Regions from separate parts of the Thermosipho affectus genome, predicted to be linked through region 2. Evidence: riboswitches for the same ligand, from Rfam matches in the RefSeq annotation. Region 2 holds a riboswitch; each other region holds the start of a gene.
What was found. Region 2 has a riboswitch for cobalamin ahead of XJ44_RS01315 (ABC transporter substrate-binding protein). Riboswitches for the same ligand answer to the same signal wherever they lie in the genome.
Positions count from the first base shown of each region.

Region 1: it holds a riboswitch for cobalamin, as region 2 does, so the genes downstream of both, XJ44_RS05070 (bifunctional adenosylcobinamide kinase/adenosylcobinamide-phosphate guanylyltransferase) here and XJ44_RS01315 (ABC transporter substrate-binding protein) in region 2, are expected to answer to the same signal.
Region 3: it holds a riboswitch for cobalamin, as region 2 does, so the genes downstream of both, cobT (nicotinate-nucleotide--dimethylbenzimidazole phosphoribosyltransferase) here and XJ44_RS01315 (ABC transporter substrate-binding protein) in region 2, are expected to answer to the same signal.
Region 4: it holds a riboswitch for cobalamin, as region 2 does, so the genes downstream of both, XJ44_RS00900 (succinate--CoA ligase subunit beta) here and XJ44_RS01315 (ABC transporter substrate-binding protein) in region 2, are expected to answer to the same signal.

Region 1 is NZ_LBFC01000018.1:153,450-160,994, reverse strand. It holds gene cbiB (adenosylcobinamide-phosphate synthase CbiB) at 1-635, opposite strand, end outside; gene XJ44_RS05085 (cobyric acid synthase) at 619-1,998, opposite strand; gene XJ44_RS05080 (adenosylcobinamide-GDP ribazoletransferase) at 2,007-2,699, opposite strand; gene cbiR (cobamide remodeling phosphodiesterase CbiR) at 2,689-3,306, opposite strand; gene XJ44_RS05070 (bifunctional adenosylcobinamide kinase/adenosylcobinamide-phosphate guanylyltransferase) at 3,303-3,800, opposite strand; cobalamin riboswitch at 3,855-4,019, opposite strand; tRNA gene XJ44_RS05065 (tRNA-Pro) at 4,046-4,122, opposite strand; gene XJ44_RS05060 (GGDEF domain-containing protein) at 4,197-5,672, shown strand; gene XJ44_RS05055 (isoamylase) at 5,684-6,403, opposite strand; gene XJ44_RS05050 (sodium:proton antiporter) at 6,470-6,790, opposite strand; gene XJ44_RS05045 (proton-conducting transporter transmembrane domain-containing protein) at 6,784-7,545, opposite strand, start outside.
Region 2 is NZ_LBFC01000005.1:20,678-28,222, forward strand. It holds gene XJ44_RS01285 (cysteine hydrolase) at 1-46, opposite strand, end outside; gene XJ44_RS01290 (radical SAM protein) at 43-933, opposite strand; gene recG (ATP-dependent DNA helicase RecG) at 944-3,265, opposite strand; gene XJ44_RS01300 (ABC transporter ATP-binding protein) at 3,268-3,945, opposite strand; gene XJ44_RS01305 (thiamine diphosphokinase) at 4,002-4,613, shown strand; gene XJ44_RS01310 (1-deoxy-D-xylulose-5-phosphate reductoisomerase) at 4,592-5,644, shown strand; cobalamin riboswitch at 5,636-5,827, shown strand; gene XJ44_RS01315 (ABC transporter substrate-binding protein) at 5,886-6,767, shown strand; gene XJ44_RS01320 (FecCD family ABC transporter permease) at 6,764-7,545, shown strand, end outside.
Region 3 is NZ_LBFC01000018.1:104,335-111,879, reverse strand. It holds gene XJ44_RS04855 (SIS domain-containing protein) at 1-530, shown strand, start outside; gene nagA (N-acetylglucosamine-6-phosphate deacetylase) at 541-1,593, shown strand; cobalamin riboswitch at 1,572-1,772, shown strand; gene cobT (nicotinate-nucleotide--dimethylbenzimidazole phosphoribosyltransferase) at 1,824-2,840, shown strand; gene XJ44_RS04840 (Dph6-related ATP pyrophosphatase) at 2,842-3,474, shown strand; gene guaA (glutamine-hydrolyzing GMP synthase) at 3,495-5,036, opposite strand; gene XJ44_RS04830 (LemA family protein) at 5,061-5,600, opposite strand; gene XJ44_RS04825 (DUF2207 domain-containing protein) at 5,610-7,331, opposite strand; gene XJ44_RS04820 (HD domain-containing phosphohydrolase) at 7,445-7,545, shown strand, end outside.
Region 4 is NZ_LBFC01000003.1:50,308-57,852, forward strand. It holds gene XJ44_RS00870 (methyl-accepting chemotaxis protein) at 1-812, opposite strand, end outside; gene XJ44_RS00875 (oxygen-binding di-iron domain-containing protein) at 790-1,554, opposite strand; gene XJ44_RS00880 (queuosine precursor transporter) at 1,722-2,354, shown strand; gene XJ44_RS00885 (alkaline phosphatase) at 2,393-3,649, opposite strand; gene XJ44_RS00890 (SHOCT domain-containing protein) at 3,827-4,090, shown strand; cobalamin riboswitch at 4,650-4,826, shown strand; gene XJ44_RS00900 (succinate--CoA ligase subunit beta) at 4,882-5,898, shown strand; gene XJ44_RS00905 (succinate--CoA ligase subunit alpha) at 5,895-6,734, shown strand; gene XJ44_RS00910 (aspartate-alanine antiporter-like transporter) at 6,739-7,545, shown strand, end outside.

The DNA.
Region 1 (7,545 bases), on a different contig from region 2:
ATTTTTCTGTATTTTTTTAGATATAAAATAGATTTAAAATTAAATGGAACAATAAGAAGGGCTGTTAATCTTGCTGGTATAAAGTTCAAGATATCATCGCATCTTGCAGCAAATTTTCCAAACCATTCGTATCTTTTTGTTCTATATCCAAAAAGTGCATCATACGTATTAACTACCCTATAAATCAGTGCACCACAAACACCAAAGAGCAAATAATAAAATAACGGTGCTACTATACTATCTGAAATATTTTCAGAAAGACTTTCAAGTGCAGCAGAGTACAGCTGATTTTTGTTAAGCATTGAAACATCTCTACTGACAATAAAAGATACGTGTCTTTTTAAAACCTTCTCATCGTCTGTTTTACACCGTTCCACATGTCTATACAAAGCCTTTATAGAAAAAGTCGACGAAAGAAAATATATACCAAAAAATTCACTAACTTTCATAGTTAATCTACAAACAAAAAACCAAAAAAATAGCTCTAATAATAAAGAAAACATTCCCCAAAAAAATCTAAAATTTTTCATCTTTTCTACTCTTTTTCCTAAAAACCCCATGTAAATAACTGGATGAATAATACTTGGAAACTCACCCAAAACTAAATCCACCAACAAACTAAAGACCAATAACATTTTCTATCTCCTTTATATCTATCTGCCCTATTATGTAATCACTTACCCTATCTATTTCTTCTTCAAGCGTAAACAATGACAAATCTTTTGTATTATACCCTCTATTTTTTCTAATGTAATTTAAAAACTTTTTCAAAAATTCTTTATTTTTAAACAAATTATGTGTATAGCCTCCAAATATCCTTCCCTTAATAGCTCCATCTAATTTTCCGTTATCGTATAACAAAAAAGGACTCTCATGCGATATTGTTCTTCCATGGTGAATTTCAAAACCCTCTATATCCGTATTAAAAAGCATTTCCTTTGCAACTATATTCCTCAAAATTTTTGTCTCTAAGAAAATTGTTTTTAAGTTTAAGTATCCCAATCCCTCATAGCATTTACCATTGTATACAATCTTTTTTCCCAACATCTGATATCCACCACATATTCCAAGTAAAAAGGCTCCATTTAAAAGTGCTCCATTTATTTGATCTTTCCTTTGTTTTATCCATTCTAAATCAAAGATAGTTGACTTTGTTCCGGGAATTATAACTAAATCCACATCTTCACGAATGTTTTCAACAAATTTTGCATTTGTATTTAAAAATAAAGGTTCAAATTCAAAAGAATTTGAAATATGAGGAAGTTTTAAAATATCCACTTTTAAATCACCAATTCCCTCTTTTTCAAAAAACAGGTCTTCTTCAGGAAGATAGTGTTTAAAGTATTCCACTGTTCCAAAATATTTTAAATTAAACCTTTCACCAAATTTTTTGGGAGAGTCCCCAAGAACAGATTTATCCCCTCTAAACTTGTTAAAAATAAAGCCCTTAACAATGCTTTTTTCAAACTTACCAAATAACACCATAGCACCTGCTATCTGTGCAAACGCCCCACCCATTTCAATATTAGATATCAAAATCACCGGTGCATTTACCGCCTTTGCAATCGCCATATTTGAAATATCCTTTATATTTATTTCAGCTGCACTTCCAGAACCTTCAATTATTACCAACTCATGTTTTTCCAACAACTTGTACAATGCTTTTAATGCTTGATCTAAAATCCATTCTTTATCTGAATACATATACTTTTTACTTTCCACATTTTTTATTGGCTTTCCATTTACTACTAATTGAACACCATCTACATCTGGCTTTAAAAGTATGGGATTCATTAATACACTAGGCTTTTTATTACAAGCAACTGCTTGGACATATTGAGCAACTGCCATCTCTCCTTCTTCTTTACTTACCACACTGTTTAAGGATATATTTTGCGCCTTAAACGGCACTACATCTAAACCTTTTTTTGTAAAATATCTACATAAAGCTGTGGAAATAATAGACTTTCCAACGTTTGAAGCAGTCCCCTGGATCATTAATACCACTATATCACCCCCAAAATCACTAAGAGTAACTCACTTGTTATAATACAAGTTGCCCCCAAAACATCCCCTGTAATACCACCTATCTTTTTTTTAGATATAATGCTCATAAAATAGGAAAATAAAAAAGTAATAAAAAACGACACGACAAAGTATTTTATGATAAACAATAAAGGCATTAAAAACACGGTTGAATAAATTAAATTTTTCCTTTCAAATGGATAAAATATAGCACCAAGTCCTTTTTCTTTGGCAGGTTTTGAAAAAGCCATCAACGAAACCATAGCATACCTTCCAAACACCGAAGAGTAAAAAAAGAAAGTTGGTGAAAGTGTAAAATACAGATTCCAAAATATAACAATATACAATGCCCCAAAAAACACGGCAAAAGCCCCAACGTCTCCTTTAGACATTATTTCAAGTCGTTTCTCCTTATTTGATTGATTCAAAAAGCCATCTATTGTATCCAAAAATCCATCAAAATGAAAGAGATCAAAAAAATAATATCCCAAAATTAAGAAAATTATTTTAACAAAAAAATTTTCAAAATAACCCCCTAAGAAAAAAATAATCCCGGGAATATATCCCACAAGTGGGAAATACCCGGGAATGTTTTTCATCCTTCTTTCAGAATATCTAACTTTAATTGGAATCCTAGATATAAACGCCAACGAAAGTAAAAAATCATAAATCAAAACTATCCCTCCAAAGAGTTAGTGAATGCAAAAAATCTCTTAAGTCAAATACTTCAAAACACACATACTCTAAATTTGGTGAATATTTCAACTTTTTCTTTACTACTTCCAAAGTATCTTTGTCCAATTTAAGATGGTCTTTCCCATTTGAAACACCCATGACATGGTATTCTATTGAATTTTTTAAAAAATTCTCCGTAACCTTTGTCCCAAGCAAATGATGTCCTATGTCAAAAACTGTCCTATCGTGTAAAAAAATATCTTCTTTCAAATTTTCAACTAATATCTTCTCAGATTTTTTTAAAAACACCTCTATACCATCTAACGGATGTACGATGTAATTTGAAATTTCCAATCTACTATTTTCAAAAAAACAAAAGGCTTTTTCAACGTTAAAAATACAATCTGTTGGTAAGTGAACGTTATACTCAAGATTAAATTCTTCTGCTATTTCCTTTAAATCTTCTATTTCGTTCAAAAAAATATTCTTTGTATTTGTATCCCAGCTAAACACCAAAAATTCCACAAAATCCACCTTATCTGCTATAACTTTTACATTTTCAAGATAAGTGCCTGGAAAAAGCCAAGAAGTAGTTCCTAACTTCACTTTAATTCCACCCCTATCCCCGATACCATCAAATAGACTTTTTGTGCTATCTTTACAATATCTTTATTTAAAAGTCCTAGTCTTTCTACATATTCTCTTACTTGTTTGTTTTCTGGAATTATTCCCCACCCCACTTCATTCGTAACACAAACCAATGTATAATCAACTTTTTTAATACTTTTTAAAAATTTTTCTAAATAATTTTCTATATCTTTCTTGTAATAGTAAAGATTTCCAAGATACGTGGTAATACAATCCAAAATAGCAAATTCATATTTTCCATTTAAACTTTCAATTACTTTATCTACTTCAACAGGTTCTTCAAAGGTGTCAAAGCCTTTTCTTTCGCTTTTATGACGGTTTATCCTATTTCTCATTTCTTCATCAAAAGGAACTCCTGTTGCAATAAATGCTTTTTTCTTGTAACGTCTTGAGAGTTCAAGCGCAAAACTACTTTTTCCAGATTTAACCCCACCAGTTACTAAAATAACCACCCTTTATCCCCCCAAAATAAAACAAACTTTTCCCACATTGCCCTAGCAATTGGGAAATATCATTTACTACAGGTAGGTCTCCCGGCTCCCGGATCATCCTACTCTCTGCACCTTCCCAGGTTTTACCCAGTGGCATTTGCAGATTTCGTTCCCGGTTACGGTTGCTGGGCAGCTTCGGATTTTCACCGAATTCCCTTAACCTGCAGTATTGAATATTTAAAAAATGGCCGGTAAAACCGGCCAACTGGTCGGGGTGACTGGACTTGAACCAGCGACCTCTTGCGCCCCATGCAAGCGCGCTAGCCAACTGCGCTACACCCCGTTATTCTACCTTATATTATATTACATCTAAAAAAATGTGTCAAATTATGCTAAAATACTTTTGGAGGGATTTAAATGATTAAATTTTATTTAAAGTACTTTCTATATACTCTTTTTATCTTTTTAATCTTGTTTTATATATTTTATTCTCTTGGCAATCCAAAAGGCATTGAAATTTCTAGAATAAATAATACAACTTTACCAAAAGTTATTATACTAAAGGCCTTTAAAACTATATCCTTTCAAATACCCGTACCTAAAAATTCAAAATACGTATTTTTTCCATTCATAGAAGGTTCTTCTTTTTCCATTAAAAACAACAATTTTCCAATATTTACATTTGGTCTTGGAAAATCTGGACGTACGTGGTATACTCCATTTTTGATACCTATACCAAAGGGTGTAGATGTTCTTACTTTGGAAATTTCAGGAGTTTATTCAATAGGTCTTGGAAAGTTCTTTTTTATAAACGAATCAGAAATATGGAAATATTCTATTTTGAAGTTCCTAACCGACAACTTTTTAAATATTTCAATTGGTCTTATTTCAACATTGGGTTTTCTTTTGTATTTACTTTCGAAAAACACCGGAATAACTAGACAAAAAGCGTATAAATATTTTGCGTTTTCTAGTTTTTTGGCAATTATATGGTTATTGGATGTTATTAGCTTCGAACACTTTTTCTATCCACTTAGGAAATTATTTATTTCCTGTGCTTATCTCTCATTTACGTTTTTAATACGCGGGATCGATTTATATAATTTTTCAACAATACAAAAAAATACAAAAAGATTCTCGTACTTAAATATTCTGGCAAGTATATTACCACTCTTTACAGTCACACCTCAACAATTAAAAACTCTTACGATTTTCATATCCCCTATATTAATACTCAATGGTATATTTATCTTGTACAAAATCGTAAAGTCATATGTCTCGCAAAACGTAACGTTCGCAAGCCTTTTTGCAATAACAATTATATTTGATAGTATAGTACTTTTCTTTAATCTTCCGTTCAGAATGCTTTCACCATTTGGAATTATATCGTTATTTTTAAGCTTTGCCTCAAGTATTATACTAGAATACAAAGAAAAGATTCACGAATTAAATGTAATATATGCAAGAAGTCTGATTGATCCCCTAACAGGAGCATGTAATAGGGGTTTTTTAGGAAATATAAAACTAGAAAAAAACGATATATTGATATTTATAGATCTCAACAAATTTAAATATATAAATGATACATATGGGCATGACAAAGGGGATGAAATACTAAAAAAACTTTCAAGTATAATTAAAAGCAACTTAAAATCTTCGGATATATTTGTACGTATGGGGGGAGATGAATTTTTAATTATCTTAAAAAATTCCACAAAAAAAGAAGCAGAAAAACTCATCAAAAAAATTCACAATGAATTTAACAAATCCTCGGAGCTTTCTCCAACTTTTTCGTGGGGAATAACAAATATTGAAGGTTCCCTTAAACAATCAATAAGAACCGCAGATGATCTCATGTATAAAATGAAAAGTGAAAAAAAAGCCTCTCAATAGAGAGGCTTTTTTCATTTTAATCCAACTGTTAATTTTCCATCTTTTTTATAAACCTGGAAAAATCCATTTTTCCCACCAAATCCGTCATCTACAAAGGCAGGTGCATTGGGATCAGTAACCCAATTTGTACCATTTACCACAAATTTATACTGATAATCTCCCTCACTTAATTCTAAAACGGCTTCCCAAACACCATCGTCAACTTCATAACATTCGGTCTCTTCTGCATTCCACTTATTAAAATTACCCGCTATCGTTACATAATCTGCACCTTTATGCTCAAAACGTATCACAACATATCCTTCATCATCTACAAACATCTTTTTTGGATCAAAATTCTTGTTTACCTCTTTTTTATTCTCTTTCTTTTCCTCGCCTTTTAAAACCACTAATTTCCCATCTTTTTCAACTAAAGTAAAAATACCATTTTTCCCTCCAAATCCATCATCTACATATCCCGGTGCTTCTGGGTCTTCCTTCCAATTCTTTCCATCAATTACATATTTATACTGATACGTACCGGGCTCTAATTTTAAAGAAATCTTCCATACACCCTCCTCTTTTTCCATTGCAATGGAACTTGAAGACCAATTATTAAAAGTTCCTGCAAGGTATACAACTTTTGCATCTACCGCCTCTTTAAAAGTAAATACAACCTTATCATCTTTAACTAAAACTGCTGAAAAATTCAAAACGGAAAAAATCAAAAGAATACATATAAATTTTTTCATAAATCCTACCTCCTTTGGAAATAATTCCACTTTAAATTATACACAAAAAGTAACGTGTTATCCACATTACTCTTTTTCAATTTCATTTAAATCCTTTTTTCTTTTCTTCTCCACAACAATCATGGTAATTGAAAGAAGCAGTGAAATTGTGGCAAACCCAATAACTATAGATGTTATTATAACCGCTTGTGGAAATGGATCTACGTAATTTCCACTTCCCTTTAAAGGAGGCGCATTTCCAATTTTTGACGCAATAACTACAAACAAGAAAACAATTCCCGTATTTAACACATCAAGCGCTATTATTTTTGAAATTATATGCTTTTTGAACAAAAGACCATAAATTGATAAAAATATGATCAAAAATGGTGCTATAAAATCTACCATAACCTTCCTCCAAGCAAAGTAAAAAATGAAATTGAAAATACCATAAACGTTAAAATGGATTCAGTGGTAATGGAAAAATCAAAATAAATCTTTAAAAAATACCCAAATATCAACCCTAAAACTACAAATAGAGATGAAATAACGTTAAAATATGGATAAATCAAAAAAATCGAAAATAAAAACAAAAGTATATGCCTTTTTGAGAATACAACCCTTAGCTTTAAAACTTTCCCCGCATAAACAGCGCTAAGAAAACTTACAATATATTTAAAATATTTAAAATTTTCCACAAAAAGTTTTGATTTAACATATCCTAAAGCGGTAAATGAAAAACCAGAGATAGATAATAAAGAAATTAATAAAGCCAAAAACAAGAAAACGGGAACTTCCCTTTTTTCGGATAAATCTCTTTTAACATACCTTGTACTCAAAAACAAAATACTCTTTGATATACCATGATAAAGCACATAAACAGGTGTAAAAAGAGGATTTAGAATCATTATTCCCAGCTGAGACATTGAACTGTAAGCAAGAACTTTTTTAAAATCTTTTGAAATAATGGCAAAAAACACTCCGTAAAAAAAAGCCATTATTCCAAATAAAAAAAGGTCATCTAAGCCTATTCTCAAAAGTGGAAATAATACCGATTGTGTATACACGCTTGAAAGCATTGCGGAAATTTCAGGCTCTGAATTTGAATGTACTTCTGGAAGCCAAAGCCCAAATAGAAAAAAACCACCCTTTGCAAGAAGTGA
Region 2 (7,545 bases):
TATTTAAAATGAGGGGATGTTTTTTTCGCTCTCTATAAAAATTCATTCTAATAACTCCTTTACCATATTTTCCAAATCTTTATTATACTCAAAGAAATTATATGGGATATCTCCAGGTTTTTCGTTATAATAAGGCCTTGTGCAATGTTTACATCCAGATGTTAAAAAGGCCCTTCCCAAATTTTCTTCGTACCTATAATTTATCTTTTCCAACATATTTCCTTTAAACACAAAAGTATCCATTGAAACTTCCTTTTCAAAAATTAGATACCTTGCCAATTGAATCTTTCTATACCTATTTCTATCTGGAGGTATTTTATCTTCTAATTTAGTCCCTTTTATCGGAGTAAACGCAAATAATGCAACATTTACACCAAAATTTTTCATGTTATAAAAGAAATCAATCAATTCTTTATCACTTTCTCCCATTCCAACAATAACATGAGTGGTTATTCTACCAGGATATTTTTCTGCAGCACTCTTTATCAAATTCATTAACTTCTTAAAATCTCCTCCTCTAATCTTACTAAATAACCTTTCATTAACCACATCAACTGATAAACCAATTGAATCAATTCCAAGCGAAAAATAACTATCTATTTCTTCTAAAGTTAGTGCCCTTACTGAAACAGAAATTACCTTTCCCTTTAAAATTTTTAAAACTTCTTCTAAATCCCTTCTATATCCTCTATAACTTACAACCTGCAAACATATTCTCTTTACATTTATATTTTTTAAATCATCACTTGAAACCTTTTTCCAAACAACTCTAGATAAAAACTTATTATCCACATCCACACTTCTTGCATGGGAACAAAATCCACAATCAAAAACACACCTACCATCAAGCATAAAATAGGCTGTATCCATCTCAATTTTTTTCTTTACATGACCCAAAAGACCTAGTGTTCCATAAGATGCTCTCAATACCATATTATTCACCTCAACTAACATCTAAAAATTCTATTCTTTCCCTATACAATGTCTTTACATGCTCTATCAATTTTCTGTATGCATCCATATTTTCCACTATATACTTTGCATCTTCCCTTGCCTTTACAATAATATCTATATCATTTACTATATCTGCTACTTTAAATTCAGGAAGCCCATGTTGTTTTACTCCTAAAAACTCTCCCGGCCCCCTTAATTTTAAATCATATTCAGAAATTTTAAAACCATTGTTTGTCGATGCGAAAAAGTTCAACCTTTCCAAAGTTTCTCTTGAAACATTTCCCACAGTAAGAAAACAATAAGATTGTTTATCTCCCCTTCCCACTCTTCCTCGAAGTTGGTGAAGTTGCGCAAGTCCAAACCTTTCTGCGTTTTCAATTACAATCACAGTAGCTTGAGGTACATCTATTCCTACTTCAATAACACTTGTCGAAACAAGGATTTTTATCTCACCTTTTAAAAATCTATACATCGTCTCATCTTTTTCAAAATCACTCATTTTACCATGAATCAATGCAATAGGAATATTCTTAAAGATTTCATCCTTTAATTTTTCATACATAGTAACCGCTGCTTTTACGGAAAGCTTTTCCGATTCATCGATTAAAGGATATACTATATACGCCTGTCCACCATTTTCAATTTCTTGCACAACAAATTTATACACATCTTCTATTTTTGTTTGATGAACCACAAATGTCTTTATAGGTTTTCTTCCTTTTGGCATTTCATCAATTATAGATACATCTAAATCTCCATAAACAGAAAGGGAAAGGGTTCTTGGAATAGGCGTTGCAGTCATAACTAACGTATCCACCAATTTTCCTTTGGTAATAAGTTCTTTTCTTTGTCTTACACCAAATCTATGTTGCTCATCAATTACCACTAATCCTAGATTTTTAAAATGTACATCCTCTTGTATAAGTGCATGTGTTCCAACTATTACATCTATATCTCCATCTTTTAACATTTGTTTTATTCTATTTTTTTCAGAACTAGAAGTTGCTCCTAAAAGCAATGCTACTTTTATTTTAAATCTTGATAGATGGTCATATATCTTTTTGTAATTTTGTATAGCTAAAATCGATGTTGGCACCATTACCGCAGATTGAAACCCTGCTTCATGGTTATCCAAAATTGCAAGCTCTGAAACTATAGTTTTTCCAGAACCTACATCTCCCTGCAACAATCTATTCATAGGTTTATTAGATTTCAAATCCTCTTGTATCTCTTTATACGCTTTTAATTGCGCATTGGTTAATTTAAATGGGAGTTCTTCTAATAATTTTGAAGAGTAAATTCCGTCAAAATTCTTCGAGATTCCTCCAACAAATTCACTTTCCTTTTTTGTTAATAAAAAAGCAATCTGTAAATACAACAACTCTTCGTATGCCAGTCTAAATCGTGCCATTTTTTGATGGTATACACTCCTTGGAATGTGCATACCTGTATATGCTTGATATATATCCAATAACTCCCTTTTTTTCCTTATATCTTCAGGTATAACTTCTTTATAATTATAAATGTTATAAAGGTTTTCTTTAACAACCTTTCGAATGACATGTTGCTTTATCCCTTCGGTAAGCGAATAAATAGGAATAATTTCCCTTTTTGAACTTTTTACCATCTCAATTTCTGGATTGTGTATTTCAAGAGCACCGTAAAAGCCCTTTTTTACAGTTCCAAAGACAAACACTTTTTTGCGCAAAAAAGTCTTTAAGATATTTTCCATAAAATCTTGATTAAACCATTTTAAAAGAATTTGATACATTCCATCTGCCAAAACAGCACTAACTATTGAAACACCACTTTTTTTTATTTTTTCAACTGAAGTTAAAACCCCGGTAGTAACTATTTTTTCATCTTCTTTAATTATGGAAAGTGGAATTATTTTTCTTCTATCTTCATAATCACGTGGAAAGTAATTTAGCAAATCTTCCACCGTATTTATTCCCAATTTTTTCAATTTTTCAGCCCTCTTTGGACCTACACCTTTTAAATATTTCACAGACATTTTAAGTGATTTTAAATTTTCAAACTTTTCCACCTTATATACCAAATACATTTTCCTAAATCTTTTTACCATACCCGGAATATAACTCATGCGTTTTTCTATTCGCTCTTTTGGCAATTTTTTCATAGCAATTATATAATCATAAAAATCCTGAAGTTTATTTGAAACTTCAGGAATACTCACAAGAGGATCATCTATTTTTTTCATGTTTTCTTCAAAAAACTCAATTAATTCTCCAAAATCTTTTATATTTTCCACATAATCCAAAAATTCCTCGATTAAAAATGGAATATACAATTTTACCCTCCTGTTGATACTATCTTTCCACTATCCATCCTAATTATCCTATGAGCTTTTTTGGCAACGTTTGGATCGTGAGTTACTATAACAAAAGTTGTACCTAACTGTCTATTCATATCCAATATGATTTCCATAATTTCTTCACTGTTCTTTGTATCTAACGCCCCTGTAGGCTCATCTGCCCACACTATTTTGGGATTATTTATCAGTGCACGTGCAATTGCAATCCTCTGTTGCTCGCCACCAGACATCTCATTAGGATATGCATATGCCCTGTGGCTAATATGCAATCTTTCAAGCCACTCAAGCGCTTTTTTTCTTATCTCCCGTATACCAAATTTTTTTGAGATCAAAAGTGGAAGCTCAACGTTTTCAACCGCATTTAATACTGGAATTAAATTAAAAAATTGGAATATAAATCCCATATATTTGGAACGAAAAATAGTTTTCTCATCTTCTTTCATTTTCACAAGATCTTTTCCAAGAACTTTTATACTTCCTGAGGTAGGTTCATCAAGCCCTGAAAGACAATTTAAAAGTGTAGTTTTTCCACATCCAGAAGGCCCTAAAACCGCAACTATTTCTCCTTCTTCTATCTCCAAATCTACACCCTTTAAGGCTTCTATTTTTTCATTTTTTCCATATAATTTTGTTAATTTTTTTGCTTTAACAATCATTTTCTTCACTCCATGTTATAATTTCTCATGTAATATTATAACATGGGAGGGATAACGTGAAAGCAACAATAATATTAAATGGAAACGCAAAAGAAACATTGTACATTAACTCGGACATAATAATTGCAGCAGATGGAGGAGCAAAAGTTTTAAAGGAAAGGGGTATTCTTCCAAATGTCATTATAGGAGACTTAGATTCTTTGGATAATGATACTTTGGAATATTTCAAAAAAAATAACGTTGAAATCATTGAATACCCGAAAGAAAAAGATGAAACGGACTGTGAAATAGCAATTAAATACGCATTTGAAAATGGATACGACGAAATCGAAATATTAAATTTTTTTGGAGAAAGACTTGATATGATACTTGCTTTATTTGGATTGATGAAAAAATTTGACACAAAAATTTTGTTAAGATCTGAAAAATTAGAATGTTCCATTATCAAAAATACATTTGAAAAAAATGTGAAAATAGGAGAAATCTGGTCTTTTATTCCAATTTGTAATGCAAAATTCAAACTAGATGGTTTCAAATACACATTTGACGGGGAAATGAACATAAAAAATCCCATTGGAATTAGTAATGAAACTAATTCTAAAAATATAAAAGTACAAGTTTTTGAAGGAGAGGTGATTTATTTTAGATGGTTGAAAAAACCGTTGTGATTCTAGGTGCTACAGGTTCAATTGGCATTCAAACATTAGACGTAATAAAAAAACTAAAAGGATATAAGGTAACTGGAGTTGTATTTGGGCAAAATAAAAAACTTGGGGAAAAAATTGTAAAAGAATACAATGTAAATTTTTATTACTCACAAGTATTATCAAATGTCTCTTCCATAGAGGAACTTTTGGAAAAAACAACCCCAGATATAGTTGTTGCGGCAATTCCTGGGTTTAATGGTGTTATATCCACATTCCAAGCAATTAAATTCACAAAAAGACTTGCCCTTGCCACAAAAGAGGCCTTAGTTTGTGCAGGACCATTGTTAAAAAAAGCTTGTAAAGATGTAGAATTAATACCAGTTGATAGCGAGCATTCTGCCATCTTTCAGATTTTTGATGAAAACGTAGAAAAAATATTAATAACCGCATCAGGTGGCGCAATAAGAGAATATGATAACATAGAAAACCTCACTCCAAAAGAAATATTAAAACACCCTGTATGGAATATGGGACAAAAAATAACAGTCGACTCATCAACTATGATAAATAAAGCCTTTGAAGTAATTGAAGCATATGAATTATTTGAATTAGACACAATAGATGTATTAATACACCCCACGGGCACAGTTCATGGTGCAGTTTTCTTGAAAGACGGTACAGTAAAAATACACTTTGGATTCCCTGATATGAAAATACCAATTTCATATGCACTGACTTATCCAAAGAGAATGTATATAAACCTAAATTGGCCAGAGTTTAAAGGGGAAAATTTTATTTTTACAGAGGTAAGTGAAGAAAAATACCCCGCTTTTTTTTATGGTAAAAAAATTATTAAAGATCTTGCAAAAAGAGTAGCATTTAACGCAGCAGATGAAGTTGCAGTAAATATGTTTTTGGAAAGTAAAATAAAGTTTCACAATATCTCAAAGATAGTTATAGACACCTGTGAAAAAATAAATGGCAAAATAAGGGATTTAGAAGATGTTTTTGAAGTAGATAAACTTGCAAGGCAAATTGCAAATAATTTTTGATGTGTTATAATTTACGTGAAATACATTTCTTCTAAAAAAAGGGAAGCCGGTGGAAATCCGGCACGGGGACGCCACCGTAACCGGGGACGAAATCAGTACAAATGCCACTGGGGAAAACCTGGGAAGGCGCTGAAAGTAGGATGAACCGGGAGTCGGGATACCTTTTTTTAGAAGGAGAAAGCCACCTTTACGGTCCCTAAAGGTGGTCGATTTCTTTTAAATATAACCAGGAGGTGAAGATATGAAAAAACTAGGGGTTTTGTTTTTAGTTGTTCTTAGCTTTATTGCATTTTCAATTTCTATTGTAGATGATGCAGGAAGACTGGTTGTCTTTGAAAAAACGCCTGAAAAAGTCGTTTCTGCAGCACCAAGTTCAACTAAATTTTTATTAAAACTTGGATTAGACAAAAAAATAGTCGGAGTTACAGATTGGGATAGCTTTAACGCAGAAAAGATTGGAAATATGGTACCTTTAAACATTGAAAAAATTTTGTCTTTAAACCCAGATGTTGTGATTATCTTTGGCGGGTTTCAACTTCCAGAAGTTGAAAAATTAGAAAAATTTGGAATAAAAACATTGGTACTTAATCCCGTTTCCTTAAATGATGTAGCAAGAGACGTAATGTTACTTGGAAGTGTGTTTGGCAAGGAAAAAGAAGCAAAAATGATAAAAGATGAAATTTTATCAAAATTGAAAGATTATGGTACAAAAACTGCAAAAATTCCACTTAATGAAAGACCAAAAGTATTCTTTACAATTACAGTACCCAACGATGAAACAAAAGATTTATGGACTGCAGGAACGGGCTCCTACATAAACGAACTCATTACTATTGCTGGTGGAGTAAATATCTGTGCACCATACACAGGAAATAACGGTTGGTTCTCTGTAAATTGGGAATTCTTAACTATAAACAACCCAGATGTAATAATAATAGCAGGATATGGTGATCCAAATCAAATAAAAGAAAAGATAAAGGGAAATAAACTCTTTTCATCTTTAAAAGCCGTTAAAAATGACAAAGTATTAATTATTGATGGAAATGATATTAGCTCAATCTCACCCAATATAGTAAAATACCTTGATATATTCTATAATTTCTTTTACGGAGGAAATAAATGAAAAAATTTCTTAATCCTAAAACTGGGAGGATTATCCTTCCAGTTTTCTTTCTTTTAATTTTATTCTTAAATCTTTCAATAGGTAGTGTCAAATTACCAGTTTCTTATATATTCAATGCTCCAAATGAAAGAATTAAATTTTTAATATGGAATGTAAGATTCCCCAGAATTTTAATGGGAATAATTTCTGGTTCAATATTAGCTTTAGTAGGAAATATTTTTCAAACAATAATGAAAAATCCATTAGTTGATCCATACCTTATTGGTACATCTTCTGGCGCAGGATTTGGCGCAGTACTTGCAATATACGCTGCAGTTTCACTCAACAAAATATTCAGTGTAAACTTTTTCTCTTTTTTATTTTCCATAATAGCCTCACTTCTTGCCATCCTCCTTGCAAAAAGAAAAAATATAATCCCTATAACGCATCTTATTTTATCCGGTGTTTTAATAAGTACAATATTTTCTTCCGCTACTATATTGTTAATTAGTCTATCGAGAAAAACTCTTACAAGTGCCCATATTTGGTTGTTTGGAAGTCTTTCAGGGATAACATTGGATGATCTTATCCTTCCATTTTCTGCACTAATTATTCTTTTTTTATCTGGATATATAAAAAATAAAGAATTAGATGCTATAGCATTAGGTGAGGAAGAAGCAAAACTTCTTGGTGTTGAAACTGAAAAAATCAAGTGGTTTTTTTATCTACTAGGTTCTTTTTCAATTTCTGTCATAGTATCAAAAACTGGAATTATAGGTTTTGTAGGATTGATAATCCC
Region 3 (7,545 bases), on a different contig from region 2:
TTCACGAGGAAAGTATAGTAATGACTGGATCATTTACGGCTATTTTATATTTTTTGATAAAAAATGGAGAAATCTCAAACATGGCAAAGAAAATAATCGAGAAAAGTAACGATTATCTTGAAAAAATAGATTTAAAAAAATACAATCATTTTGTATTTCTAGGCTTTGACGAAGAATATGGTATATCAAAAGAGGGGGCATTAAAAATACAAGAGATGGCAAAACAATTTGTAGAATTTCACGAACCCTTAGAATATAGACATGGACCTATTTCCAAATTAACCGACAAAACATTAGTGATCATTAATTCAAAAGACACAAAATACGAACACACATTAAAGAAAGATTTGGAAAAATACACCAAAGTTATATATTTGGGAAAAGATGGAGATATAGATATTAAATACAATAGCGGATTTGAAACTCCGTTGAGGGTTATTTTCTTACAAATACTAGCCTACAAAAAGGCTATATCAGAGGGGTTAAATCCAGATAGACCTGAAAATTTATCGAAAAGTGTGAAAATATAGGAGGTATTATATGATAATAGAAAAAGCACTCATAGTTGATCCAATTGAAGGAGAATTTACAGGAGATATAGAATTTGATAAAAAGATAATAAATGTAAAAAAATACGACTGTACTCCCAAACTTTTATTAATGCCAGGATTTGTGGATACACACACCCACGGATATATGGGAATAGATTGTATGACTGCAACAGATAAAGATTTTAACATTTGGGGGAATAAGGTTCTATCTAACGGTGTTACATATCTTTTTCCCACTACCGTTTCTCATTCTTTTGAAGTACTAAATAATGTAACACAAAATTTTTCAAATGCCACGCACTCTTCCCTTATGGGATTGCACTTTGAAGGCCCTTTTTTAAATAAAAAGAAAGCGGGAGCTCAAAACAAAGCATATATACAATCATTTAACGATGCACTTCCACAACTTAAAAATGTAAAAATTTTAAGTTTTGCACCAGAACTTCCCAATTCAAAGGATCTACTGGAAAAATTAAGAAAAAACAATATTGTTCCTTCAATTGGACATTCAAATGCAAATTACAAGATTTTTAAAGAGTTCTTTGACCTTGATGTTAAAAGAATTACACACTTTCCCAATGCCCTATCTACGTTACATCACAGAGAAGTTGGCATTGTAGGTGGTGTTTTTTTACACAAACCGTACGTTGAGATAATTGCAGATTTTGTACATTCATCTCCTGAATTTTTAAAATTAGTATACCAAACACTAGGTGCAAAAAAAATTATCCTTATTACAGATAGTATATCAGCCACAGGACTTGGCGATGGTATTTACACACTGGGAAATCTTCTTGTAAAGGTAAAAGATAATATAGCAAGGCTTGAAGATGGAACCCTTGCAGGAAGCACACTAAAATTCATAGATGGGCTCAAAAATTTCAAAAAGGCCACCAATTGCTCTCTAAAAGAACTCTCATGGGTATCTTCTTTTAACGCACTTAAAAATTTAAAAATAGACACAGGACGGATCAAAATAGGATATGATGCTAAGTTTGTGTTACTAAATCAAGACCTAAATATTATAGATACTGTGGTATAATTTTAGAGAAAATTTATACTAAAAACATCCAAGAAAAGGGAACACCGGTGAAAATCCGGGGCTGCCCAGCAACCGTAACCGGGGACGAAATCTGCAAATACCACTGGGGGAAACCTGGGAAGGTGCAGAAAGTAGGATGATCCGGGAGCCGGGAAACCTATCTTGGATGTATAAATTCCACAAAAGCTCAGGGCTTTTTGTGGAAGTTTTTGTTTATAGGAGGGGATAAAATGACACTTAGAGAGAAAGTTATCAACAGACTAAACAACCTTACAAAGCCTGTAGGAAGTCTTGGATACTTAGAAGAAATAGCATTAAAAATTTCTCTTATCCAAGAAAAAGAACTTCCAGAACTTTTTAACGACAAAAGGGTTTACGTATTTGCAGGAGATCATGGAGTGGTAGAAGAGAAAGTTTCGGCATATCCAAAAGAAGTAACCTTTCAAATGGTCTTTAACTTCTTAAACCAAGGAGCGGCAATTAACGTTTTTTCAAAACACGTGGGGGCAAAAGTCTATGTTGTTGATGCAGGAGTTGACTATGATTTTGATCAACATCCATCTTTAATAGTAAAGAAAGTGGGATATGGTACAAAAAATTTCACAAAAGGTCCTGCTATGTCAAAAGATGATGCGTTAAAATCCGTAGAGTATGGACAAAAAATTGCAAAAGATGCAATTAATGAAGGTGCAGACTTACTGGCTATAGGTGATATGGGAATAGGAAACACTACCACTGCAACTGCAATTGCAGCTGCTTTTGGATTTAATCTAGATGAAATACTAGATATAGGTACTCCTATAGACAACGAAAAACTAAAAAGAAAAAAACAAGTTGTGGAAAAGGCGATAAAAGTAAACAATCCCAATCCATCAGATTCCATAGACGTCCTTTCAAAAGTGGGGAGCTATTGCATAGGAGAAATGGCAGGATTTATACTCCAAGCAGTTGAAGAAAAAATACCAGTAGTTATAGATGGTTTTCCCACTACAGCGGGATTTCTCATAGCATATCATATAGATAAAAAGGTAAAAGATTACGTCCTCTTTGGTCATAAGTCCAAAGTAAAAGGACATAAAGTAATACTAGATTCAATAAACGAAAGACCTATTTTAGATTTAGATATGCGTCTTGGAGAAGGTACAGGTGCGGTACTTTCTATGTACCTGATCGAAGCTGCGATAAAAATGATAAGGGAAATGGCTACATTCGAATCTGCAAATGTTTCAAAAGGAAGCGATCAATAAAATGGGAAAAGTATTTTGTTCATGGAGTGGAGGAAAAGATTCCACACTTGCCTTGTACTACGGTCTTAAAAAATTTACAACGATTGATTATCTATTTACAATGTTATCAGAAGATAAGATTCATTCAAGGGCCCACGGCCTACCAAAACACATATTGGAACAACAAGCAAAAAGCTTGGGGTTACCACTTATAACTAAAAGTAGTAGCTGGGAAAACTATGAAAAAAACTTTCTTAAATTCCTAGAAGAATACGCATACAGTGGTATTGGAATATTTGGAGATATTGATTTACAAGCACACTTAGATTGGGTAAAAAACGTATGTTCAAAGAAAAACGTAAAAGTATTTGAACCCCTTTGGCAACGTAAAAGAAAAGACATAGTTAAAGAGTTTCTCTTGCTTGGATTCAAAGCAAAAATAATATCCATCAAAAAAGAACTCAAAAATTTTCTAGGTAGAGACTTGTCATTAGATTTAATAGAAGAATTTGAAAAAATGGGAATAGATGTATGTGGTGAAAATGGAGAATACCACACCTTTGTATATGATGGACCTATCTTTAAATTTCCAATTAAATTTAAAGTAAAGTCCACTATCGAAAAATCTGGTAAATTCATACTTGAAATAGTATAACACCCCAGCGGGGTGTTATACTACTCCCATTCTATAGTTGCAGGTGGTTTTGAGGTAATATCGTAAACTACTCTATTTACTCCTTCAACCTCATTTATTATTCTTTTTGCAACTTTATTTAAAAATTCATGTGGTAGTTTTGACCAATCTGCAGTCATACCATCAAAACTATTTACCGCCCTTAATGCTATTACATTTTCATACGTTCTATAATCTCCCATAACCCCTACAGATTTTATGGGAAGAAATACGGCAAATGCCTGCCAAACTTTCTCATACAAACCATTTTTCTTCAATTCTTCTATAAATATGTAATCTGCTTGTTGTAGTATTTCAACAGATCTTTTTGTGATTTTTCCTACTATTCTTACGGCAAGTCCTGGTCCAGGGAATGGATGTCTATTAATCATATCATCTGGTAAACCCAATATCTTTCCCAATTTTCTTACTTCGTCTTTGAAAAGATACCTCAAAGGTTCTATTATTTTAAAAGGTAATTTCTCAGGGAGCCCCCCTACATTGTGATGTGTCTTTATCTTTGCCGCAGATTTTCTTTCGCTTACTTTACTTTCAATAATATCGGGGTATAACGTCCCTTGTGCCAAATATTTAATATTTCCATGCTCTTTAAGTAGATTCATAGAAGTTTCATAAAAAATATCTATGAAAGTATGACCAATTATCTTTCTTTTTTCTTCAGGATCTTCCACTCCTTCCAAAGCACTCAAAAACCTTTCTTTTGCATCTACAACGAATATCTCTATTCCTAAATTTCTAAATTTTTCTTCCACCTCTTCTCTTTCATTTAACCTCAAAAGTCCCGTATCAACAAAAATTGGAATGGAATTTTTCCCAATTGCTTTATGCAAAAGCATTGCAACTACAGATGAATCTACTCCACCAGACAAACCAAGTATAACTTTATCATTTCCCACAATTTGTCTTATTTCTCTTATCTTATCTTTTACAAAGTCACTCATCTGCCAATTTTTAGGCATCTTTGCTATTTTTGAGACAAAATTTTCCAAAATTTTACTTCCAAATTGCGTATGTGTCACTTCCGGGTGAAATTGCACCCCATAAATAGTTCCCTCTTTGTTTCTCACAGCGGCAAAAGGTGAATTTTCACTTTCACCAATGACGTAGAAACCTTCTGGAAGTTTTTCAACTCTATCTGAGTGACTCATCCAAACATCAAACTTTTCGGGTAATTCTTCAAATAAAGGATCTTTTTTCACCTTTAAAAATGCATGCCCAAATTCCCTTTTTTCTGATTTTTCCACCTTTCCTCCAAACTTGTAAACTAATGCCTGAAGGCCATAACAAATCCCCAATATGGGCACTTTCAAATTTAAAATAAAATCTGGAACATAAGGTGCATCTTTTTCATATACACTCGATGGTCCACCGGAAAGTATAACAGAAGAAGGATTCAAAGATTTTATTTCTTCTTCTGTTGCATCCCAAGGCAAAAGTTCTGCATAATAACCTTTTTCCCTGATTCTTCTGACAATAAGTTGTGTGTACTGTGAACCATAATCTAAAACAACTACCGTTTTCAAAAGGACACCCCCCACACTCTTTTTTTAAATATCTACATTTGGAACTTCCCTTTCCACTTCTTCAATTTTAAAAAATGATGCTTCTTTAAAATTAAACATCTTTGCAACTATATTTGTTGGAAAGACTGAGATTCTTGTGTTGTATTTCATAACTATATCGTTGTAAAATTGCCTTGCATATGCTATTTTATCCTCTGTTTTTTTTAGTTCCTCCATTAATTGCTTTACATTTTCATTTGCCTTTAACTCGGGATAATTTTCCACAAGTGCAAAAAGTCTTGATAGAAGACCTGTAATTTCATTCTCACTTTTTATCTTTTCATTCATATCTTCGCTAGAAATAGCAGCGGCTCTAGCTTTCATAACTTTTTCCAACGTCTCCTGTTCAAATTTCATATACCCCTTTACAGAATTGACAAGATTTGGTATCAAATCGTGTCTCCTTTTTAATTGTACATCGATTTGACTCCAGGCATTTTCCACTAACTTTTTCAATTTAACTAAATCGTTGTATAACACAACAATAAATGCAACAATCAAAATTACCCAAATCAAAATCTCCACCTCCATTTTTTAAAATGCTCCGCCGCCTCCGCCACCGGAGCCACCACCTACACCTCCTGCTCCACCACTAAACGTATTAGACGAAGATGCTGAAACGGCACTCGTTGCAACTGTAGACATAACCACAAATTGTCTACCAAAGCCCATATACGGATAATAGTATAACCGACTTTCTTCAAATTCCTTTGGTGCCACTTTTTTCAAATGTTTTTCTACTTTGTCTGCTATACCAAGTGCTGTTGCATAAACTAAATAATCTTCCCACAAAATAACTGATTCTGGCGGATACATGGAAAGTGCTGAATAATCTTCCAAAAATTTCATAAAATTGATCCACTTTAGATAATATTCCCTACCTTCTTTAGACCAACTTCCAAAAACATCTCTAGGCAATATAAAGGTAATACCACCTGCTAAAAACAACAACCCTGAAAAAATAAATTGATAGAGAAAGTTTTGCTTAAAAAACACAAGAAAGTAAAGAAAAGAAGCTATAACGGAAGTGATCCCTATTACGTATGAAATATATGTTCCCTTCACCGAAAGGTAATTTCTCGACCTTGCTTCATCCAAAACAAGTGTTTTATATACCTTAAAATCGTCCAAAAATTCTTTTGCAAGTTTTTTGTCTCTTGATAGAGCTTTTTTTAAATCAGAAAATGAAAATATTCCATCTCTGGAATATTTTTTCAAAAATTGATAAAAATACCCCTCTGTTGAGTTTAAATTACCTTCTTTTTCCAAAACTTCAATATATCCTTTCTTATCAAGATTTAAAAATCCTTTTCTGTATAAATCCATGATAACTGCGTTAATTCCATTTTCATCTATTTTTCCTAGTTGATTGATAACTATTGCATTTACTATATCGGGTGTATCTGGATACGGTATTTCCCTTTCATATACACCTTGATACGACACTTTCTTTTCTTTTCCAAAAAAATTAAATACCAAAAATAACAAAACAACCACCACTGCAAAAGTTATAGGCGGTAAAAATATCGAAAATACATATTTTTTTGTAAAATCATTTTCAATTTCTTCCGCCGACTTTAAAGTTAACATAGGATTTTCATACTGGTATTTAACGGGAATTTTCTCCATCAAAAATCGGGCTTCTAAAAACGTATTAGGAGGGATATTTTTGGCACTAAATATATATTCATTTCCTTTTTTTTGTACATTTAATTTGGGATGTGAATAAACTTTTAAGAGTCTTACATTTTTCGGAAAGATAAATCGTGCTACTAAATTTTCTACAGGTGAATTCCAATCTTCTCCCCAAAATTTCCTAAATACTTGAGAAACATCTTTTCCTTTTTCGTACACATATTTTGCATCGTATTTGACATGCAAAACTACACGTTTCATTTTCTCAGGTGAAATAGGTGCTTTTGAAATCCAAACCCTTGCTTTAAATCCCTTTGAATTTTTTTCTAAAAATTCTACCCATTCACCTTCAAAATTTTCAATCCAAAGCTTTACATTTTCTATATTTACCGCCCTACTCTGAGGTACTTCTCTATACACTCCCCTAAATGGTTCTTTCATCTCAAAGGTTATTATTTCATGTACGTGAAATACCCCATCTTTATCCATTTTTTGCTCTATATTTGCAAATTCTATTTTATACATTCCACTAAAAAACCATTTAGCATATCCACTTACCAAAAAAACAAAAACAAAATACCCAAAGATTAATGCAACCACACCAAAAATTATCCTCTTCATGTAATCCCCCCCTTTTGTCAATTATACATTAAAAAAATACAATGGGAAAGTCTTTTAATTACATTAGAAACGATTCTCATTACATGTTATAATATTGTTTAGGAGGATGGCAAATGAGATTTACGTTAAAAAACTTTATTCTTCTTTTTAAAGAAATAGGTTATAACGAATATAGAGATTTTGTATTACACTCAATACATGTTGCAAAGTTTTC
Region 4 (7,545 bases), on a different contig from region 2:
TCTACTATAACACTAAATTCATTAGACGTCTCTGATAATATATTAACCGATTCAGACAAAACTGTTGATTCTTCTTTTAAATTTTCCTCAGTTATATTAAGTAAATTTCTAGAGTTTTCCATAACTTTAATGTTATCTTTCATGTAATCCATGGAATTTGCCAAAGCATTTTGTACCGCATCAAAAAGCTTTTGAATCTCATTTAAAGAACCAAGTGAATCCTTTATAGAAGTAGATATTTCCGCAATAATTTTTGATATATTATTTGATGCACTTTGAGATTCCTCTGCAAGTTTTTGGATTTCTGAAGCAACCACTGCAAATCCTCTTCCGTATTCTCCGGCCCTTGCTGCTTCAATTGAAGCGTTTAAAGCTAATAAATTTGTTTGTTTTGCAATCTTTTGTATAGCCTTCACCAAATCTCCAACTTTGCTAAATTTTTCAAAAGTTTCCGATGTTTTTTGTATAGTCTCACTAAATTTATTTGAAACTGTATTTACATCTGTTCCAAGATTTTTTAAATCATTATCTATCTTTTTATTTATTTCATAGGCATTTTCTATATTTTTCAATATCTCATTACTTTCCCTTGAAAAATTTCCCAAAAGATTATCAATATCTTTACTCAGCTTTTCAAATCTTTCCGTTATTTTCTCAATTTCCCATTTTATTTCAGAAATCCTTGAAACTAAAACCTCATCTAATTGATCCATAAAGGATAACATTAAATTTTGCACGTAAAAAGCAGAAGAAAGTGTATTCAACGTATCTTTATCTATCTTCATATTATCATCTCCCGTAAAATTCTTCAATTATGTCAACTCCACATTTTAAGTTTTTAAACCAATTTAAAAAATCTCTTGCTGCTTTATCTTTTAACAATGTTCCATGTTGAGGAGCAATTATAGAAATCTCATATTTTGAAACCATATTCACCCATTTACTACACGCCTTGTTTGAACTCATATACCTTTTGTGAAATCCTTCCATGTATTCTAACAATTCACCAAAATTATCCTCAATCATTTGTACTCTTTTATTAAACGGTAAAACAGAAACACCAATATCACCCGAAAAAAGAATTTTCGAAATAGGATCATACACATTAAAATTTCCAGGTGCATGTAAAAAATGGGCTGGAATAAAATCTAATTTATATCCGCTAAAATTCATATTAACATTGCCTTTATCTTTAATTCCAACAACTCTTCTTTTATCATACACACCAAAATGTGGTAAAAATCTCACCCAAAGTTCAGATATATATATTTTTGCATTAGTAGCTATAGAAAGCCACATTGTAACACCAGAAGATACATCGGGATCCTGGTGAGAATAAAAAATACCTTCTATATTCTTCGGAGATATTATCTCTGAGACATTTGCAAGTACTCTCGGAAAGACATGCGCACCACCTGGATCAAGCAAAAAACCTTTATTTCCATGGACGATTAAATACTGATTTGTAGGTACTAAACCACCTTCTTCTGTTTCTTCCCAGCCAAGTAAATAATATTTATGTTCACCGTCATCGTACAAACACAAATTTTTCATATTTGCACCTCCTTCTACCGCTTTATATTATATTATACCAGATATCTAAAACTACCAATTAAGATACTCTTACAATTTTAACAGATTTTACAATATTTTTACTTGAAAAAAAGGCAATTACATTATAGAATTAAATGCTAAAAATTTGAGATAAAAGGAGGAAAAAGATGGAAAAATACTATGAAAAACTCATTACACTTTCTGGGATTTTTACCGCCGTTATTATAATCTCAAACATTATTGCAGGTAAATTAGTTAATATAGGTCCTTTTGTTATCACTTTATCTGTATTAATATATCCTCTAAGTTTTGGAATATCAAACATAGTATTTGAGATATATGGAGAAAAAATCGCAAAAAAAGTTATCAAGATTGGATTTATATCATCTTTAATATTGGTTATTTATTCTTATATTGTAATTCTTTATCCACCTGCAAGTATTTTTAACAAAAACAACGCTTATGTAGCTGTGTTTAATTCTACTCCGAGAATAATTCTTGCTAGTTTTTTTGCTTATCTTTCCGCACAATATACAAACGTTTGGGCATTTAACTTGCCCAAAAGGTTATTTAAAATAAACAACGTAATATTTAGAAATACATTTTCAATGGTTATAACTCAACTAGTTGACTCTATAGTATTTGTTTTAGTCTCTTTCTTATGGACTTATGATCTAAATGTATTAATGAACATGGTAATATCCCAATATATCGTAAAGTTAATACTCTCGAGTCTAAATAGCCCAATAATAAACATAAGTATTCAAAGATTAAAAAAAGACCTGGCATTTGAAGAATAACCCGCAAAAGTTGCGGGTTATTCTTTTATTTTCTTCATTTAAAACTCACGTGAAAGAGAATATCCAAGTAATCTTGATATTATCCTTGGTATATCCGTGTTGTCCATAAATCCATTGAAATTTTCCGCACCTGGACCAAATGCAAATATTGGAACTGGAGCTGCCGTATGTTTATAAGTAGTCCAACCAACAAAGGCTTTTTCGCTTAATATTCTTCCAAGCAAACTTGTTGCTTTATATGGATTACTTGAATTTTTTGTTCGTTTTAATAATTGAATTTCCTTATCTGAAAGTTCAACGTTGAAATAACGCTTTATAGTTTTCCTAAATTCTTCTTCATTGTTAACATCGTAGTTTTTCATTATCCAGTCTGCTGTCTTTTTATACCCTTTTATTACATCTATATATAATGAATATTCCCCTGTTGAAAGACCTAACCCTCCTGTTTCATGATCACTTGTAATAACAATTAACGTATTTGGATGTGTTTCAAGAAATTTTAATGCCACTTCCACTGCTTTATCAAATTCCACTACTTCTTTCCACACACCATATACATCATTTCCGTGGGCTTCCCAATCAATTTGTGAACCTTCTACCATTAAGAAAAATGGCTTTTCATCTTTGGAAAGTAGGTAAAGTGCCTTTTCGACCATTTCATAAAGCATAGGTTGTTCATCTGTACGCTCACTTGCTGCATTTAAATGACTATCAGAAAAAAGCGCTAATAATTTATCTCCTGTATAATTCGCAAATTCAGATTTACTTTTAATATAGTCAAACCCCTTTTCACTTACTATCTTCTCATCAAAATATTTCCAACCTCCCCCCATCACCACATCTAACTTACTATTTAACAGCTGATTTGCAAGTGTCTTTTCATCTTTTCTAGTTTTTACATGTCCATAAAAAGCACCAGGAGTCGCATGGGTAACTCTACAAGTTACAACTATTCCCGTTTTCATACCATATTTTGAAGCTATTTCAAAAATAGTTGGAACTATTGTTCCATCTGGGAGCATGCCAATCATACCATTATTTGTTTTAAAACCAGTGGCTAGGGCAGTACCTGCAGCTGCAGAATCTGTAACAAGTGAGTTTGCAGAGTATGTCGTAACATAACCAACAAAAGGTGATTTCATAATATTTAATGTTTTTCCTTCAAGAAGACTTGTCAAAACCAGATGATTAATTCCCATTCCATCACCTATGAAGTATATAACATTCTTTACTCCAAAATTGCCAAAAACCACAACCATAAAAAACAAAATTAAAATACTGAAGAACTTTTTCATGATCCTCACCTCCCGATTTTTCATATCAGTAAAGAGTTTTACAAAAAAATATTTACCCTTTTTTTAATTTTATAAAGAAAGTTAAACTCATAAATCTTAAAAAAACTTGAAATTCTAAGTTTTTTTTAAGTTTTAATCTGTATAAATAAAGTAGAAACAAATAGGAGGTGATTTTTGATGTACTGGTATCATAGACCCTTTATTTGGCACAGTGGATGGTTTAGTTGGATAGCCCCAGTTATAGGCTTAATTGTTTTAATCTTTTTTGCATTCTTAATTTACAAATTAATCAAAAACTCTGAAAGACATCCAGATTTTCGCTATGAAAAAAATTTTGAAACATACGATAACAGTCTAAAAATTTTGAACGAAAGACTTGCCAAAGGTGAAATTAGCGAGGAGGAATACAAAAAATTAAAAAACCTTATCCTAAAACACTAACTTTAAAAATCAATAATGAAAATAAAGTGAGGCGTTAGTAAAGCGCCTCATTCTAAATACTTATTATCTCTTGTAATTTTCTTACCCTACGTTTTGGATTCTTGTTTATCTTAACTCATAATTTTTTCTTTAAATATAACAAGTCTTGGATCGATATATATAATTTTTGTAACCTCTAATTTTAAGACATTCCATTTAGACTACATTTTTTCTAAAACTTCATAATTTTTATTTTATCTTTTCCATTCATTATTTTAAAAAACAATAAAGTCTTTTCTGAATATTAAAAATTACTTTCTTTGAAAAATAAAGTAAGCGGAAAGTCCTTTTTATCCAAATGTTTGAAATATAAAAAATCTAAATTTCAATAAATCAAAAGTCTTTTCCTCTTCTCTATCTTCATTTTTATATAAGTCTTTGTATATCTATTTTTAAACATATTACCAAATAATGATATTTTTTGTATTTTTTCCAATTTAAATTCAAAATAATACACGTCTAATCTGATTTTTTTATTTTCAATTTTTAAAACTTGATGATATAATAACATTGAAAATTAAATACAACGTGGAATAAAGGTGCCTATGGCTTAATAGGGAAACTGGTGAAAAACCAGTGCGGCCCCGCCACCGTAACTGGGGACGAAAGCCACAACCAGCCACTGGGGAAACCTGGGAAGGCGTGGTAAGTAGGAAGATCCAGGAGCCGGGAGACCTGCCTTTATTCCAACGTATTTCTCAATCTCGCGGGTAGATTGAGAAAAATTTTTTTGCGAAACGGGAGGTGTGAAAGTGAAAATTCATGAATTTGTAGGAAAAAGGATATTAAAAGAGGGGGGGATCTCTGTTCCTGAAAGTTATCTTATTTCCAATGATAGGGAAATTGAAGTGAAATTTTTACCTGCTGTCCTGAAAAGTCAGGTGCTTGTTGGAGGCAGAATGAAAGCTGGAGGAATTTTATTTGCACAAAACAAAGATGAATTTTTAAAATTCTCAAAAAAACTACTGCACAAAAAAATAATGGGTGAAACACCTTATGGAGTTCTAGTTGAAAAAATGGTAAATATCGAAAAAGAATACTACTTATCTTTATACATCGATAGATATGAAAAAGAAATAAAAATATTATTCTCACACTTTGGCGGAATTGATATAGAAGATAATAAAGATAAAATTGAACGACATAGTTTATCAGATATCCAAAAACTTCCAAAAAAAATCCAACCAATAGTCCAAAAATTACACAAAATAATGAAAGAAAAAGATTTAACTCTTTTGGAAATAAATCCATTAGTAAAAACAAAAGAAGGAAATATAATGGCACTTGATGCCGTATTACACTTAGATGATAATGCGATTTTTAGGCAACAATGGGCAAAAAAATTTGTACATGAAGAATATCCTTTTCATTTTGTAAAACTCGATGGTGATATTGGAGTAATTGGCTGTGGAGCAGGTATAGTAATGGCAACAATGGATGCAATAAGTTTGTATGGAGGTAAACCTGCAAATTTTCTTGATCTTGGTGGAGGTGCAGATACAAAAACTACAATTAAAGCGCTTGAACTTTTAAAATCTCTTTCGTTAAAAAATATTGTCCTAAATATATTTGGTGGAATAACAAAATGCGATGAAATAGCAAAAGCGATTGTAAGTTTCAAAGAAAAAAATGATGATATAAAACTTTTTGTTAGAATTACTGGAACTAACGAAAATGAAGCAAAAAAAATTTTAAAAGAACACAATATTCACTTTTTTGACGATATGTATGAAATGATCAAAAGTGCTGTAAAGGGGGACTTCATATGATAAATGGTACAGAAAGAGTATGTGTACAAGGTATAACTGGAAAGTATGGTAGTTTCCACACAAAAAAAATGTTAAAATACGGCACAAACATAGTATGTGGTGTCTCAAAAAATACAAAGATAAAAGAAATTGAACATGTTCCTGTTCTTCATAACATGTACGATGCTGTTGAAAAATTCAGTTGTGATACGAGTATTGTATTTGTACCGGCAAAATTTGCCAAAGACGCAATATTTGAAGCAATAGATGCGGGAATTAAAAAGATCATAACCATTACAGAACACATTCCACAAATGGATATGCTAGAAATATACAAATACGCAAAATCAAAAAATGTTACCTTTGTAGGTCCAAATTGTCCTGGAATTATTTTACCAGGTGTTTCTAAGATTGGAATAATGCCTGAAAACGCATTTAAACCAGGGGATGTTGCAATAATTTCCAAAAGTGGTACTCTAATGTATGAGATAGCAAACTTTATCTCAAAAAAATCAACAGGAATTAAAATTGGCATAGGATTAGGTGGAGATCCCATAATCGGCACAAGTGTTTACGAAGCACTTTTGTATGTTTCAAAACTTAATCCAAGAAAAATAATAATAATAAGCGAAATTGGTGGTAATGAAGAAATTTTAGACGTGGAAAGATTTCTAAATAAAGGGTACAATTCTAATATACAATTTTTCTTTGCTGGAAGAACAGCTCCAAAGGGAAAAAGAATGGGGCATGCTGGTGCAATTGTCGAAGGTTTAGAAGGTACAATAGAATTTAAAGAAAAAAAATTAGAAAATTTAAACATTCCAGTAGCAAAATACATAGAAAACTTATTGGGGTGATCAAATGCTAAATCCTTATCTTTTATTGTTTTTAAGCATTTTTTTCGGGATGTTGTTGGGAAACATAAAGATCAAAAATTTCAAATTAGGAACTTCTGGAACACTTTTTAGTGGTTTATTTTTTGGCTGGTTATTTCCACATTTTGTTTCTTCAGAAAAATCTTTTCAAAATACTTTTAACATTTTTTTTCAATTTTCTCTTATACTTTTTGTGACATCTATTGGCTTAATAGCATCAAAAGAAATAAAAGAAATATTAAAAAAATACGGCATGAAGTTTCTCATACTCTCACTTACAATAACTTTTTCAGGTTTCTTACTCACTGTTACATTTATTTTAATTCTAAAACTTAATCCATATAACCTAATAGGTGTATTTTCAGGAAGTCTCACAAGCTCACCTGGTCTTGCCACAGCTCTTGAAAGTGTGAATCACACAAGCGAAGTGGTATTTGGATATACAGTTGGTTATATACCAGGCGTACTTGCCGTTATTTTCTCCATATACTTAATACCATCAATCTTCAAAATAAAAATATCACAACAAAAAAAATTACCGGAAAACAAAAAAGAAGCAAAAGAAAAAACGTTCAACTTGTTATCATATTCTTTAGTTATTGCAATAGGAATTATTATAGGTAATATCCCATTAAATCTTGGCTTTTCAACTATAAAGTTGGGAATTACAGGTGGCCTATTAATATCTTCACTTACACTTGGTTCTATAGGAAATATTGGAAAAATAAATTTTTCTTTCAACACCAATCTTCTGAAAAATATTCAGAATCTTGGGCTTGTAATGTTTCTATCA